2 regions of the Bradyrhizobium sp. UFLA05-153 genome follow, and region 2 is predicted to be linked to the other one. Evidence: predicted binding sites of a transcription regulator. Region 2 holds the regulator's gene; the other holds the start of a gene.
The links. The regulator LexA, encoded in region 2, represses DNA repair genes until DNA is damaged. The targets are predictions, from matches to a motif close to TGTTCNNNNTGTGTTCNG.

Region 1 (7,130 bases), on a different contig from region 2:
ACGTTCAGGAGGTAGATCAGCCGGGGGTGCCTTGCCGAGGTCATGCGCGGCTCGATTTATTTCGCATGCGAAATATATAGTCCGGCAAAACGAGCCTGTAAAGCGGCGTGGGCGTCACGCCGTTGCGGCGCGACATCCGTCCAGGAAAAGAGCCGCGGCGGCGCGGACGCGGCGCTCGATCTCGTTGCGCGATGGCAGCGGCACGCCGCCATAGATCGTGGCGCGCTGCGGGGCCGAGACGGCCATCCCGATCAGCATGCCCGCGGCCTCCTCGACATTATCGAGCGCGAGGCGCTCCGCCTTCACCTGGACGCGCAGCCAGCGCGCCAGCGCGGCCGCCGTGCGCGCAATGCCATTGCGATAGAACGCTACGGCAAGATCCGGAAACGCCGCCGATTCCTGGAGCACGATGCGCTGCAGGGCGACGACCTCGGGATCAAGCGCGAGGTTGGCGCAGGCGAGCAACGCGGTGGATAGGGCCTCCGCAATATCGGTGTGATCGATGCCCTTGAGCTGGACGTCGGAGAGCTGCCGGTCGAGCCGGTCGGCGACCATGGCCTCGAACAGCGCCGCCTTGGCCGGAAACAACCGATAGAGCGTCTTGGTCGAAATGCCGGCGCGGCGCGCCAGCTCCTCGGTGCTGGTCGCCGCGTAGCCGTTCTCGGCAAAAGCGTGCCGCGCGGCGTCGAAGATGATCTGACGCGTCTCGCCGTCGTCGCGCAGTGGCGGCCGTCCACGGGGGCGGTATTCACTGGAAGATTTTTCCTGAGCCATGCTTTTACATGATGCCTGTCATTCTATTGACAGTTTTCAAGCTAGTCCTATTTTGGAAACCGTCAAGTTTCCTAATTCAGGGAGCCGGCCATGACCGTCCACACCAGCCCATCCAAGATCGAAACCACAGGGATTCCGGCCAGCGTTCCGGAGAGCCTGCTGCCCGTGGAAACGCCGTCCGCCCCGCCCAGAAAGCTCAACTTTCGCAAGCTGTTGTTGGCGGGTGTCGCGGCCGCGGCGCTAGCCGGTGCGAGTTGGTATGGCTGGGACTACTGGACGGTCGGCCGCTTCCTCGTCTCCACCGATAACGCCTATGTGAAGGCCGACAACACCACCATCGCACCGAAGGTCAGCGGCTACCTGGTCCAGGTGCAGGTTGCCGATAACGAGCAAGTGAAGGCTGGCCAGGTGCTGGCCCGGATCGACGACCGCGACTTCAAGGTCGCACTCGACCAGGCCCGGGCCGACGTTGCGGCCGCGAGCGCCACCATCACGAGCAAGGAGGCGCAGCTCGAGGTTCAGCAGGCGGTGATCGCGGCGGCCAGGGCGACGATCGACGTCGACACTGCAGCCAAGACCTTCGCGAGCCAGGAGAACAAGCGCTACACGGACCTCGCTGCGTCGGGCTTCGGCAGCGTGCAGAATGCGCAGCAGGCGCAGGCGCGCGATGCCGGTGCGAACGCCGCGATTCAGCGCGACACCGCCAATCTCGCCTCCGCCCTCAAGCAGGTCGACCTGTTGAAAGCCGAGATCGTGCAGGCCATGGCCGCCCTCGCCCGCGCGGAAGCCGTGCAGCACCAGGCCGAGCTCAATCTTGGCTACACGAAAATCGTCTCTCCGATCGACGGCGTGGTCGGCAACCGCACGCTTCGCGTCGGCCAGTTCGTCCAGGCCGGCACGCAGTTGATGTCGATCGTGCCGGCCGACGGCGCCTATGTGGTCGCCAATTTCAAGGAGACCCAGCTCACCAACGTGCATGCCGGCCAGACCGTCGACATCGAGGTCGACATGTTCCCGGGCCATGTCGTGCACGGCCATGTCGATTCCATCGCGCCCGCGAGCGGCCAGGAGTTCGCACTGCTGCCGCCGGACAACGCCACCGGCAACTTCACCAAGGTGGTTCAGCGGATCCCCGTCAGGATCGCGCTCGATGCCGAGAACGCGCCGTCGATCGCGCTGCGTCCGGGCATGTCCGTGATCCCGACGATTGCGACGCGTTCCAGCGCGCCCGCCGCGCTGGCAGTGACTTCACCCAAGGCAAACCAGACCAAGGCAAACCAGACCTCCGGAGGGTCGCGCCATGTCCAACAGCCTCACAATCCTAGCGCCCGCACGCTTGATTCCGGCCGCGACGCCTGATCGCGCCAGCGCCGATCCGAACCGCGCCAGCGCCACGATCTGGATCGCCGTGTTCGCTGCGATGATCGGCGCCTTCATGGCGATCCTGAACATCCAGATCACCAACGCCTCGCTGCTCAATATCGAGGGCGGCATCGGCACCGGAGTCGACAATGGCTCCTGGATCTCGACGTCATACCTGATCGGCGAGATCATCGTGATCCCGCTCACCGACTATTTGTCGCGGGTCTTCTCGTTCCGTAATATCATCCTGAGCTTCGCGACGCTGTTTGCGGCATTCTCCGTCGCCTGCGCCTTCACCCACGACCTGCCCTCGATGATCGCGATGCGCGGCTTGCAGGGCTTCTTCGGCGGCGTGCTGATCCCGATGGCCTTCACGCTCGTGTTCACCAAGCTGCCCAAGGGCCAGCAGCCGATTGGCCTTGCGATGTTCTCGCTGGCGGTGACCTTTGCGCCAGCGATCGGCCCGACGATCGGTGGCTATCTCACCGAGAATTACGGCTGGCAGACCATCTTCTTCGTCAACGTCGTGCCGACCGCGATCATGGTCACCACGCTGTTCTTCGCGCTGGAGCGCCAGCCGCTTCAGCTCGGCTTGCTGCGCGACGGCGACTGGTTCGGCATCGTGACCATGGCGATTGGCCTGGCATCCCTCCAGGCGGTGCTCGAGGAGGGCAACAAGGACGACTGGTTCGGCTCGCCCTTCATCGTGCGGCTTGCCGTTACCGCTGCGATCAGCCTCTCGCTGTTCATCTATATCGAGCTGGTCGTCGAGAAGCCGCTGTTGCGCCTGCGGCTACTGACGCAGTGGAATTTCGGCGTCGGCACGATCGCCGCGGTCTTCCTCGGCTTCGCCCTGTTCGGCTCGGTCTACCTCCTGCCCGCTTATCTCGGTCAGGTGCAGGGCTACAATGCCGAGCAGATCGGCAACGTGCTGGCCTGGACCTGTCTCTTATACACATGCGCCGCCTCCGGCATCTCCAATATGATGCGCAACGTCGGCGGCGCGATCGGCACCGCGGTACTCGCGACCATCATCACCAAGCGCGAGCAGTTTCACTCCAACGTCATCGGCCAGTCGGTGACGCTCGGCCGCGAAGAGGTCCGCGGACGCATCGCGCAGCTCACGAACTATTTCATGGCCCACGGCGTGCCCGACCCGAACGCCGCGCATGAGCAGGCCGTCATCGCCCTTGGCAAGCTGGTCAAGCGCCAGGCGCTGGTGATGGGCTTTTCCGACACTTTTGCCGTGATCGGGGTGGTGCTGGTACTGGCCGCGATCGCCGTGCTGCTGACGCGGCAGGTCAAGGCGGCGGGCGGGCCGGCGCACTAGGCTTCAATCATCCGGTTTTTTTGAGCGGCCGTCACGCTTGACGGCCGCTACTTTTTGTGTTCTTTCTTTGTTCCATTCAAGCACAGGTTGTAGCACGAGTTAATTTCATGATGAGTGATATGCACAGCGATAGCGGGCCGGCCCAGCTCGTGATTCACGATGACGAAGATACGCCGGAAGAATTTGTGATCGAGTTGCTGCGCCGGGTTTTCGGCAAGTCGGAGCGTGAGGCGCTCGCGCTGATGACCCGGATCGAGCAAGAGGACAAAGCCGGTTGCGGCCCTTACCCGCGGTCCGTCGCCGATGCTCTGCTGAAATCCGCGCTCCAGCACATTCAATTTGCAGGTCATGGTCTGCGGATCACGCTCGAACCGGTCAAGACGACTTGCGAGCTTTGCGGCAAGCCCGAGGCGCAGACCGACGTGCGCCTCGGGAGCCGTACGATCTGGCTGTGCAGCGAGTGCATGCGTGCGGCAGGCAACACCGGCAATAGGCCGGAAGAAGAGGAGTTCGGATATGCCTGCGAGGTTCTGGACCGGCATTTTGCCGGCGTTCCGCGCAGCAAGCTCGTGACCACGGTCCGCCAGTTTCCCGGTCACATGCGCGCAGACGTTCAGGCGGCCATCGACCGGCTGTTCGCCTCCGCAATCCGGCTGTTCGGCATCAACGACGAGCAACGCTACGGGACGCTGTCGATTGCAAGGCTTCTGCGTGACGGGCGCCATGCGCAGGCGATTGCGCCGCTCCAGTATTTCGATGTCGACATTGGCGAGAAGAACCCGGTCAAGTGCCTCGGCAACGGGCTGTGGCTGTGCGCGCAGGGCGATCTCCGCTACGCCGTGCTGCTCTGTGCGCATCGCGAGTTCAGCCGCGAGCCTGGCATCCGGATCGAAATCGCCGTACCATCGGGCGCCGCGGGCGCAGCCCTCGTCCAACGATGCTTCGGCGAGCTGGAGCAGGCCGTGCAGGCCGCGCGCACCTATCGTGGCAAGATCCTCTCGCTCGACGCCGACAGCGATTATCGCGGCCGCTCGCGCGGCATCACCGTACATCGCCTGCCGCCGGTCGCACGCGACGAGGTGATCCTGCCGGAGCAGACCTTGCGGCTGCTTGATCGCAATGTCCTGAGATTCGTCGGCACGCGCGATCAGTTGCGCCGGCTCGGCCAGTCGACGCGCAAAGGCGTTTTGCTGTACGGCCCCCCGGGCACCGGCAAGACCCACACCATCCGCTATCTCGGGACGCACCTGCCCGGGCATACGACCCTGATCATCACCGCCGAGCAAATGGGCCTTCTCGGCGCTTATATGAGCCTGGCGCGGCTCCTTCAGCCCTCGATGGTGGTGATCGAGGATGTCGATCTCATCGCCCGCGATCGCGATGACATGGGGCCGTGCGAGGAATCCCTTCTGAACAGATTGCTCAACGAGATGGACGGGCTGAAGGAGGACGCAGACATCCTGTTCGTCCTGACCACCAACCGGCCGGAGGACCTCGAAGGTGCGCTAGCCGGCCGGCCCGGCCGCATCGACCAGGCCATCGAAGTGCCTCTCCCCGACGAGATCGGCCGCCGCAAGCTGGTACGGCTCTACGGCAAGGGGCTGCCGCTCGATGACGCCATCGTCACCGAAGCGGCGCAGCGCAGTGCGGGCACGAGCTGCGCCTTCATCAAGGAATTGATGCGGCGGCTGGCACAGGCGAGCCTGGCCCGCGACGGCGGCAATTCCGTCATCTCCGCCGACATCGATGAGGCGCTGGACGACATGCTGTTCTCCGGCGGTCGCCTCAATGCGCAGCTACTCGGCGGCGCGCAGGCGATGGCGGCGGGATGATGACCGTTCTCGCCGCTGGAGCATGATCCGGAAAAGTGTAAAGCGGTTTTCCGAAAGATCATGCTCAAACAAGAGCCTAAAGCGCGATGACGATTCATCCCAATCTCATCGCGCTTTAGAGTGGTCTAGTACTCCGCCGCGAGATGACGGGCGATGTCGCCGACCGGAAGCCGCGTCAGGTCCTTGGGCAGTTCGCCGACGATGCGTGCCTTGACGTCCGCGTGAAACGCGTCGCGCAGGTCCGCCAGTGCGCGCGGCGGTGCAATGACGACGAGCGCCTTCACGTCGCGCTCGCGGACGAGCTGCTCCATCGCGGCTGCGACCCGCCGCGCGAAACGATGCTCCTCGATATCGTGCCAGTCGGTCGGCTCGACGGCCGCCCTTTGCCCTGTCGGCTTGTTGAGACGGCCGGGACGATCGGTCCCCTGCTCGCGCGTCGGCGGATTCTCATCCGCGAACACGTCCTCGGTTTTCAGGTTCGGCTGCGCGGGATTGCCTTCGTTGCGCAGGAACAGCGCCTTGCAGCCGTCGCCGATGAAGACGAAGGCACCGTGGGGGATCACCAGGCCGCTCATGTCGACGCTCCAGCTTTCGCTTCGACATTCAACCGTTCACCCGCCAGCGGGTTGATTCAAATCAACGCGAGCCTGCGGCGGCAAGATGCGTGTGCTGTGCTTACCAATGTGTAAGCACGGGAACTTGCCCGCGACGTCCGGCGCGGTGTCCAGCGAATTTGAGAGAAATCAACGACTGGTCGCGAGAACAGGTGGACGTTTGATCATCGAATGAACTCTAGTCTCTCAAGGGAAGAGATGAAGGAGAGAAATCATGGCCGACGAAACCAAGCTTCCGGTGACCAAGAAGACCAACGAACCGGTGTTCTCCGGCGGAACGTGGAACCCGTTCGAGACGCTCCGCGGCGAGGTCGACCGCCTATTCGAGGATTTTGGTCGCGACGATTTCTGGCGCCGGCCGTTCCGCTCGCTCACCGGGCTCGAGCGCAGTCTCGCGCAGAAGCTCGTGAGCGCACCGGCCGTCGATGTCGCCGAGACCGACAAGGCTTATGAGATCACGGCCGAGCTGCCCGGCATGGACGAGAAGGACATCGAGGTGAACCTCGCCAATGGCGGTCTCACCATCAAGGGCGAGAAGAAGGTCGAGAAAGAGGAGAAGCAGAAGGACTATTACGTCTCCGAGCGCCGCTATGGTTCCTTCGAGCGCACGTTCGCTCTGCCGGAGGATGTCGAGGCCGACAAGATCGAAGCTTCGTTCAGGAGCGGCGTGCTCAAGGTGACGCTGCCCAAGACCGCGGAGGCGCAGAAGCCTGCCAAGAAGATCGAGGTCAAGGCGGCCTGACGATCGGTTCACGCGAGGCTGGCGGTCCCGGCAGCCTCGCACCAGCTATCCGCGTCCGGCGTGCTCCGTCACTGCGCGCAGAAGAAGCTTGCCGAGTCCGTCACCGGCCCCGCCTTGTAATGCGGCCAGGCTGGCCAGCGGCACAGCGGCAGCGCGCGCACAACAGAAAACGCCGGCGCCTCGACCTTCTGCTCGGTGACCTCGAGATCGCCGGGCGCCTTGTCCTTCTCGACCCAGTCGAGCAGCACGCTCAGCATATCGACATTGGCCGGCGCACCGGAGCCGACATGGTCGACGCCGGGCGCCGTGTAGAGCCTTGCGAACAAGTCCGTCGTCGCCGAGCCCATCAGGCGCTCGACGTTCTCGAAATAGCGGATGCCGGCATAGGGGCTCTGCGCATAGTCGGCCATATGCTCGAGCACGATCAGGCGGCCGCCATGAGCGCGAAAACGGCTGAGATCGGGATTGGTCGAATC
Region 2 (7,130 bases):
TCGCGACATGTTTTTTCAGGGCATCGGCGCGTCAGGCTTTGCGATGGGGGCGATCACGGTCGCTGAGCCACCGGAGACCGGAGGCCTGCGGCTGCGCTATGCTGCGATCATGCAAGGCCTGCGCGACGCGATCGACGCGCGCATCCGCGCCACGCTCGACGGCGACAACCGCGCGATCGCCACCGCGCTCCTCACGGGGCGGCGCGACGCAATCACCGAGCCCGTGAACGATGCCATGTTCATCTCGGGCCTCGGGCACGTGCTGTCGATCTCCGGCTATCACATGGCCGTCGTCGCCGGCGTGGTGTTCTTTGCGGTGCGCGCGCTGCTGGCGCTGATCCCGGGATTTGCAGTGGGCTATCCGATCAAGAAATGGTCGGCTGCGGCTGCGCTGGTGGCGGCCGCATTTTACCTGCTGCTGTCCGGCGCGGAGGTTGCAACGCAGCGCTCGTTCTTCATGACGGCGGTGGTGCTGATCGCGGTGATGGTTGATCGGCGTGCCATCACCTTCCGCACGCTCGCGGTTGCCGCGATGATCGTGCTCGCGGTCGCGCCGGAGGCTCTCGTGCATCCGAGCTTCCAGATGTCGTTTGCTGCGACTCTCGGCCTCGTCGCGCTGGTGCACATCGGTATGCCGAACCTGTTTGCCTCGCCCGATCACTCCGCTACAGCGCGCATCGCGCTGTGGGGCGGCCGCGAGCTCGTCATGCTGCTGATGGCCTCGCTGATCGCGGGGCTTGCGACGACACCTTATGCCGCCTTCCATTTCCACCGCGTCACGCCTTACGGGGTGCTCGCCAATCTCGCGGCGATGCCGGTGGTCTCGGCGCTGGTGATGCCCGCCGGACTTTTGGGGTTGATCGCAGCGCCGTTCGGGCTCGATGGCGTGTTCTGGTGGCTGATGGGGATCGGCATCGACTGGATGGTCGTTGTGACGCGCTGGGTCGCGGCGTTGCCGGGCGCGGTCGGCCGCATCGCCGCGTTCGGCACCGGTCCGCTGATTGCCGCCAGCATCGGCCTCATCGTGATGGGCCTGTTGCGCACGCCGCTGCGCTGGACGGGCGCCATCGTGCTCGCGCTCTCGATTGGTTCGACGCTGCACGTGCGCCAGCCCGACATCCTGATCGCGGGCGACGGCCACAGCGTCGCGGTGCGCGGCAGGGACCGCCAACTGCACCTGATCCGAACCGGCAAGGACAATTTTCTCCTCAAGGAGTGGCTTGCAGCCGATGCCGATCCGCGCAGCGCAACCGCTACCTCGCTCGCCGACGGCGTCTCATGCGACGAGGCCGGCTGCGTGACGCCGCTCGCTGATGGTCGTCTGGTCGCGCTCTCGCTGCGTGTCGACGCGCTGGCGGATGATTGCAGCCGCGCCGCGCTGGTGGTGACGGCGAAGCCGGCAGCAACCGATTGCGCGGCAATGGTCGTGGATCGCGAGCGTCTGAAGACGCAAGGCGCGCTCACCCTATCGCGCGAGGGCGACGGTTTCACGCTGCAAACGGTGAAAGCAAGGGGCGCAAACCGCCCCTGGTCGCCGGCTGAGGCCGGCGATAGCGATTTCGAGCTCAGCCTCGCACCGCGGCCGGCTACTCCACGCAGCAAGGACGCTACGCCGTCGGAGGCCGACCTGCAGGCCGAGGATTGAAAGACGCGTCAGCCGATCGGCAGGCGTGTCGTAGGCGTCGTGGTCGTGTGCTGCTCGACGGCGGGCTGCTCTGTCTTCTCGCCGAGCGGCTGCGTCACCGGCAATTGCAGAACGGTGGCACGCTGTCCCTCGACGAGCTGCGTCACCAGCACGTAGTTGCCGTCGGGGAATTCGATCGCATCATGATGACGATCGGGAATGTGCGGATCGACCTTGCCGAACTTGCCGACGCGGGAATTGACGGTGCGTGTCCAGATCCAGCGATTGTCGTAGCGGACGTTGTCGGCGAAGGCGAGCTCGGTGCCCGGCAGGAGGCAGACGGCAACCGAGAGATCACGCTCCGACGCAAATCCACGCGTCGAGGTGCCGCGGAAGGTTGTCGTGACGATCGTCTCGCCGACTTGAGCGGGGCGGGTCGCAACGGCATGTAGGCTGTAGTCACACATCGGAGTGCTCCTCATGCGAGATAGCAGGTCCGCGCCCCCCCGGAGGCGCAGGCCTCTATCAGAGTTGGAAGCCTTCGAGTGTATCGCGTTTGTGGGCAAATCTGCGGCCCGTGTGCGCGTCGCCCGATCACATTATCTTTCCCGGCAAACCAGGAACAAAGCCTCTCGCTGTTAGTCTATCTTGGTTCACACCATTCACTCACGCGAGCTTCCATCAGCGGCCGGCAGGAGCGGAGTACCCTGAATAGGGCCAGCTCACCTGCGGCGCGGGTGCGATCGCATTGTTGGAATTGCGGAATGGCGCGCTGGTTACCGCGTGCTCCGTCTTGCGGATGGCACAGTGGTGTTGCGCTGCATCGCTCGCGGAGGCCGAGCCCGCGAGCAAGGCCGCCGAGAACACGCCCAAAATCATCTGTCGCACGGTTTTTTCCTCTTTATCGTGCACCGCGCATTCGCGCTTGCGGTGCTTGAGGATTAGCTCTGCGCAGGTGTGAGGATAATCGCGGTGGAAGCGGAAACACCATTCCGCCGGAGCGGACAATCCGTCCGCCCGCGTCGCTGCGCGATGGCCGGCAATCTGCCGGGCAATCAGTACTTCCGGTACAGCCCGATCAGCTTGCCCTGAATCTTCACCCGGTTCGGCGGCAGGATGCGCACCTCATAGGCGGTGTTCGCGGGCTCCAACGCGATCGACGCACCGCGGCGGCGGAAGCGCTTGAGCGTCGCTTCCTCGTCGTCGATCAGCGCCACCACGATGTCGCCGGTATCCGCGGTCTCGTTGCGCTGGATCAGCGCCATGTCGCCATCCAGGATGCCGGCGTCGACCATCGAATCGCCGCGCACTTCGAGCGCATAGTGCTCGCCCGAGCCGAGCAGGTCCGGCGGTACGCTGATGGTGTGGCTGCGGGTCTGCAACGCCTCGATCGGCGTGCCGGCCGCGATCCGTCCCATCACGGGCACGGCGACCGGACGCTCGCCCTCGTCGACAGTAGCGCTTGGGCCCCGCACCTTGCCGAGATTGCCTTCGATGACGCTCGGCGTGAAGCCGCGGCGGCCGGCGCCTGCAGCCTGAAGCTCGGGCAGCTTGATGACCTCGATGGCGCGCGCGCGGTTGGGCAGGCGACGGATGAAGCCGCGCTCTTCCAGCGCGGTGATCAGGCGATGGATGCCCGACTTCGAGCGCAGATCGAGCGCGTCCTTCATTTCGTCGAAGGAGGGCGGCACGCCGCTTTCCTTGAGGCGCTCACTGATGAACCGCAGAAGCTCGTATTGTTTGCGCGTTAACATCTCGACCAAGTCCCCCGGTTGATGTCGTTCGATTCCGAGACGTCAGATTCAGCAGAAGCCGCTAGATGCTCGAAACAAATCATGAACGGACACTATATGTTCGATATGTGTTCCGCAACCACTTAATTTTGTGTGAACGCGGCGAAGTTCGCGTCACGCGCGAATCAGATCGCACTCACAAGGGCAGCCGCAACACCTCGCAAGGCGTGCCTGCTTCGGCCTTTGGCGCGAATGGCGCGCGCACGAGAAGTGCCTGTGCCATAGCGAGATTCGCAAGCAGCGAGGAGTCCTGGTGGTTGACCGGAACGGCCACGAGCGTGCCGTCCTCGCGCTCCTCGAGCCTGGCGCGCAGATAGTCCTCGCGGACATCGTTGGGCCCGACGTCGCGCCCGAGCACGGCGCGCTCGAGGCGGTGATGAACGCGCGAGCGGCCCGCAAGCGCGCGAATCAACGGCACCATGAACAGGAAGCCGCAGACATAGGACGACACCGGATTGCCGGGCAGGCCGATCACCCGCATCGCGCCGAGATGGCCGTGCATCATGGGCTTGCCCGGCCGCATCGCGATTTTCCAGAACGCCATTTCGAAGCCTTCGGCTTGAAGCGCAGGCCTGACCAGATCGTGGTCGCCGACCGAGGCCCCGCCGGTCGTGATCAGGATGTCGGCGCCGCTCTCGCGGGCCCGGCGGATACCGGCGGTGGTCGCCGCAACGGTATCGGCTGCAATGCCGAGATCGAACGTTTCGGCGCCCTCGGCCCGCGCCAGCGCGTGCAAGGCGTAGCCGTTGGAAAAAACGATCTGGCCCGCGCCGGGCGTCGAGCCCGGCATCACCAGTTCGTCGCCGGTCGCGAGAATCGCGACCCTGGGCCGGCGGCGGACGGCAAGCTCCGGATGGTTCATGCCGGCGGCGAGTGAGAGGTCGCGTTCGGTCAGCCGGGCTCCCTGTCGGAGCAGCACGTCGCCCTCGCGGAAATCGACGCCGGCGGGGCGGATGTGCCGTCCGACGATCGCGGCCTCCTTGATCGTGACGCGCTTGCCGTCAGCGACGGTGTCCTCCTGGATCACCACCGCGTCCGCGCCATCGGGCACCACGCCGCCGGTGAAGATCCGCACCGCCTGGCTCGCGCCGACCGTTCCCGCAAACGGCCGGCCGGCCGCGACCTCGCCGATCACGGTGATCTCTGCGCCCACCTTCGCCGCGTCGGTGGCGCGCACCGCATAGCCGTCCATCGCCGACATCGCCTGCGGCGGCTGCGTGCGCCTGGCCGCGACGTCGCGCGCGAGCACGCGGTGGTAGGCTGCATCCAGCGCGACCATCTCCTCAGCCACGGGCACGACGCCCGCAAGCACCGCGGCGAGGGCATCGGACACCGGCATCAGGGCCACGGGCAAAACTCCTGCAGAGCAAATCGTAAGGACAGGTCGCGTTGCGTTCTAGCCGAGTGCGGGCGTCGAGGCAAAAGGGGTGATCACGAAGGTGGAGATGGAAATGTCGCTCCAGCAGCAGGATGGCGGGATGCCCTTTGGGACAATATCGCGTCGTCCCGCCTCCGGCTCAGAATTGCCGCGCGCCACAGCACGAAAGGCGCGTCAGGAGACGTCCGGGAGAACCCTGATGGCAGAGACTTCAAAGCTGTCGGTCGAGAAGGCGCTCGAGAAGCTGCGCGGCGATGAGCCGCCGAAATCCAGGAGCGCAAAGCTCGACGAGGAGATCGAGGCACTCAAGGAGAAGACGAGCCGCATGCGCGCGCAACGGCAGCGTCTCGATCGGCCCCAACCCAAGCGCGGTTGAATGCGCCTAGTGCGGCCGCCGCGCGATCGTCTCGATGACGAGAAAGACGGGGATGACGGTGGCCAAACATGCCACGGCGACGACCAGGCTCACGGCTAGCATCAGGTGGCTCCCGTTTCATTGTCCGGATCGACGTCGGGCGCTCTCAGGCTGTGATCCATCTCGGGCAGCGGGTCGCCCTGCGCTTTCAGATCGGCCGCCTTGCTGACCAGCTTGGCGGAGAGTTCCTTGTCCGATGTTGACTTCGCGAATTGGAGAAGGATCGAGGCTTGTTTGGTGAAATAGGCTTTGCCCAACACGATCACGCGTCCGTTGTAGAGATCCCAACGGGCATATGACTCCCGACGCCCTGATCCGTTCCGGGAACTCTGTGCAAAAATACACAGAGCGAGTTGGTTCCACAGTTGCCTAAGAAAGTTCCTGGAGAAGGCGGGAACCAGACCCTTTGCTAACGCAGCAATGCGGCCATGCTCTCAGATACCGAGCGCCCTCAGGGCCTCGCCGACGTCGCGAGGCGACGTCACGTGGACCGCGGTCAGCCCTCGTGCCCGCGCGCCTTCGACGTTTTCCGCGAGGTCGTCGAAGAATACGATTCGCTGCGCCGGCAGGCCGATCGCGGCGACGACATGGTCGAAGGATTCCGCATCGGGTTTGCGCAGGCCGATGCTGGAGGACAGATAAAGGTCGCGGAAATGGCCGAGCACGTCGGCATACTCCTTCGAGAAATATTCCACGTGTGGCCGGTTGGTGTTGGAGAAGGCGTAGAGCGGCACGTGCTGCGCGGCGCGCGGCAACAGGTTTGCTATGTCGGGCATCTCGCCAGCGAAGATCGCATTCCACCCCTCCAGGAACTGCGCGTCGGAAATTTCGATCCCCAGCGAGCGCCGCAGCGAGTCGAAATAGGCCTCGTCGCTGATCTTGCCCATCTCGTGCAGCCGATAGGCTTCGCTGTCCCGCACATAGCGCGCCACGATCGATTGCGGCTCGCAGCCGGCATGTCCCGCCCAGCAGGTGATCGCCTTGGAGAAATCGATGTCGAGCACCACGCGACCGAGATCGAACAGAAGCGCATCCGCGCTGCCGGGAGAGAGGAGGGAGGTCATTGCATCCTTTCAGTAGCGATAAGGCTCGATATCTAGCAGCGGAAACGCGCTGAATACGCTTGGTGCGTTGGTGGCCGTCGCCGGATGCAGGCAGGATGCGTTCACCTCGGCAAACGAGGCGGCCCCTAATAGCCCGAGACAGCGCAGCACTTCGTCTTCCAGAAGCTCCAGCATCCGCGTGATCCCGGCTTCTCCGGCCGCGGCCAGCGCCCAGCACTGCAGGCGCCCGATGCCGACGAGGTCCGCGCCCATGGCGATCGCCTTGACGATATCGGTGCCGCGGCAGAAGCCGCCGTCGACCATGATCTTCGCGCGTCCCTTCACGGCATCAACGATCTCCGGCAGCACGTGCATGGCGCCGCGGCCGTGATCGAGCTGGCGGCCGCCGTGGTTGGAGACGTAGATCCACTCGACGCCGTGATCGAGCGCGATCAGCGCGTCCTCGGCCGTCGCAATGCCCTTGATGATGAGCGGGATCTTGAATTTGTCCTTGATCAGCTTCACGGTTCGCCACTCAAGGCCCTTCTGGTAGTCGCCGCCGGTGGCGCGCAGCCGGCTCTCGCGAACATAGCGCTTGGCGATGTCGCGTTCGCGACGGCTGTAATGGGCGGTGTCGACCGTCAGGCAGAACGCGGCGTATGTGCTTTTCACGGCGCGGGCGACGACATCCTCGACGAAAGCGTCATCGCCGCGGACATAGAGCTGATAGAAGCGTAGCGCATCGGGGGCCGCTTCCGCGGTCTTCTCGAGGCCCGGGTCCGACACCGAGCTCAGCATATGCGCCGCGCCGAAGGCGCCGGCGCCGCGAGCAACGGAGGCCGCGCCGTGCGGATCGAAGATCTCGAGCGCGCCGACC

Region 1: the regulator LexA is predicted to act here: its motif matches at 3,524-3,541, upstream of Q2941_RS28445 (ATP-dependent Clp protease adaptor ClpS).

What each region holds. Positions count from the first base shown of each region.
Region 1 covers NZ_JBBIAM010000056.1:319-7,448, forward strand. The annotation lists partial or broken gene Q2941_RS28425 (MarR family winged helix-turn-helix transcriptional regulator) at 1-44, opposite strand, end outside; gene Q2941_RS28430 (TetR/AcrR family transcriptional regulator) at 115-774, opposite strand; gene Q2941_RS28435 (HlyD family secretion protein) at 865-2,133, shown strand; gene Q2941_RS28440 (DHA2 family efflux MFS transporter permease subunit) at 2,075-3,466, shown strand; gene Q2941_RS28445 (ATP-dependent Clp protease adaptor ClpS) at 3,574-5,298, shown strand; gene Q2941_RS28450 (host attachment protein) at 5,424-5,873, opposite strand; gene Q2941_RS28455 (Hsp20/alpha crystallin family protein) at 6,127-6,654, shown strand; gene Q2941_RS28460 (tannase/feruloyl esterase family alpha/beta hydrolase) at 6,723-7,130, opposite strand, start outside.
Region 2 covers NZ_JBBIAM010000088.1:6,303-13,432, forward strand. The annotation lists gene Q2941_RS36115 (ComEC/Rec2 family competence protein) at 1-1,645, shown strand, start outside; gene Q2941_RS36120 (hypothetical protein) at 1,654-2,091, opposite strand; gene Q2941_RS36125 (hypothetical protein) at 2,306-2,632, opposite strand; gene lexA (transcriptional repressor LexA) at 2,680-3,378, opposite strand; gene Q2941_RS36135 (molybdopterin molybdotransferase MoeA) at 3,554-4,765, opposite strand; gene Q2941_RS36140 (hypothetical protein) at 4,995-5,171, shown strand; gene Q2941_RS36145 (hypothetical protein) at 5,273-5,470, opposite strand; gene Q2941_RS36150 (HAD family hydrolase) at 5,645-6,274, opposite strand; gene Q2941_RS36155 (alpha-hydroxy acid oxidase) at 6,284-7,130, opposite strand, start outside.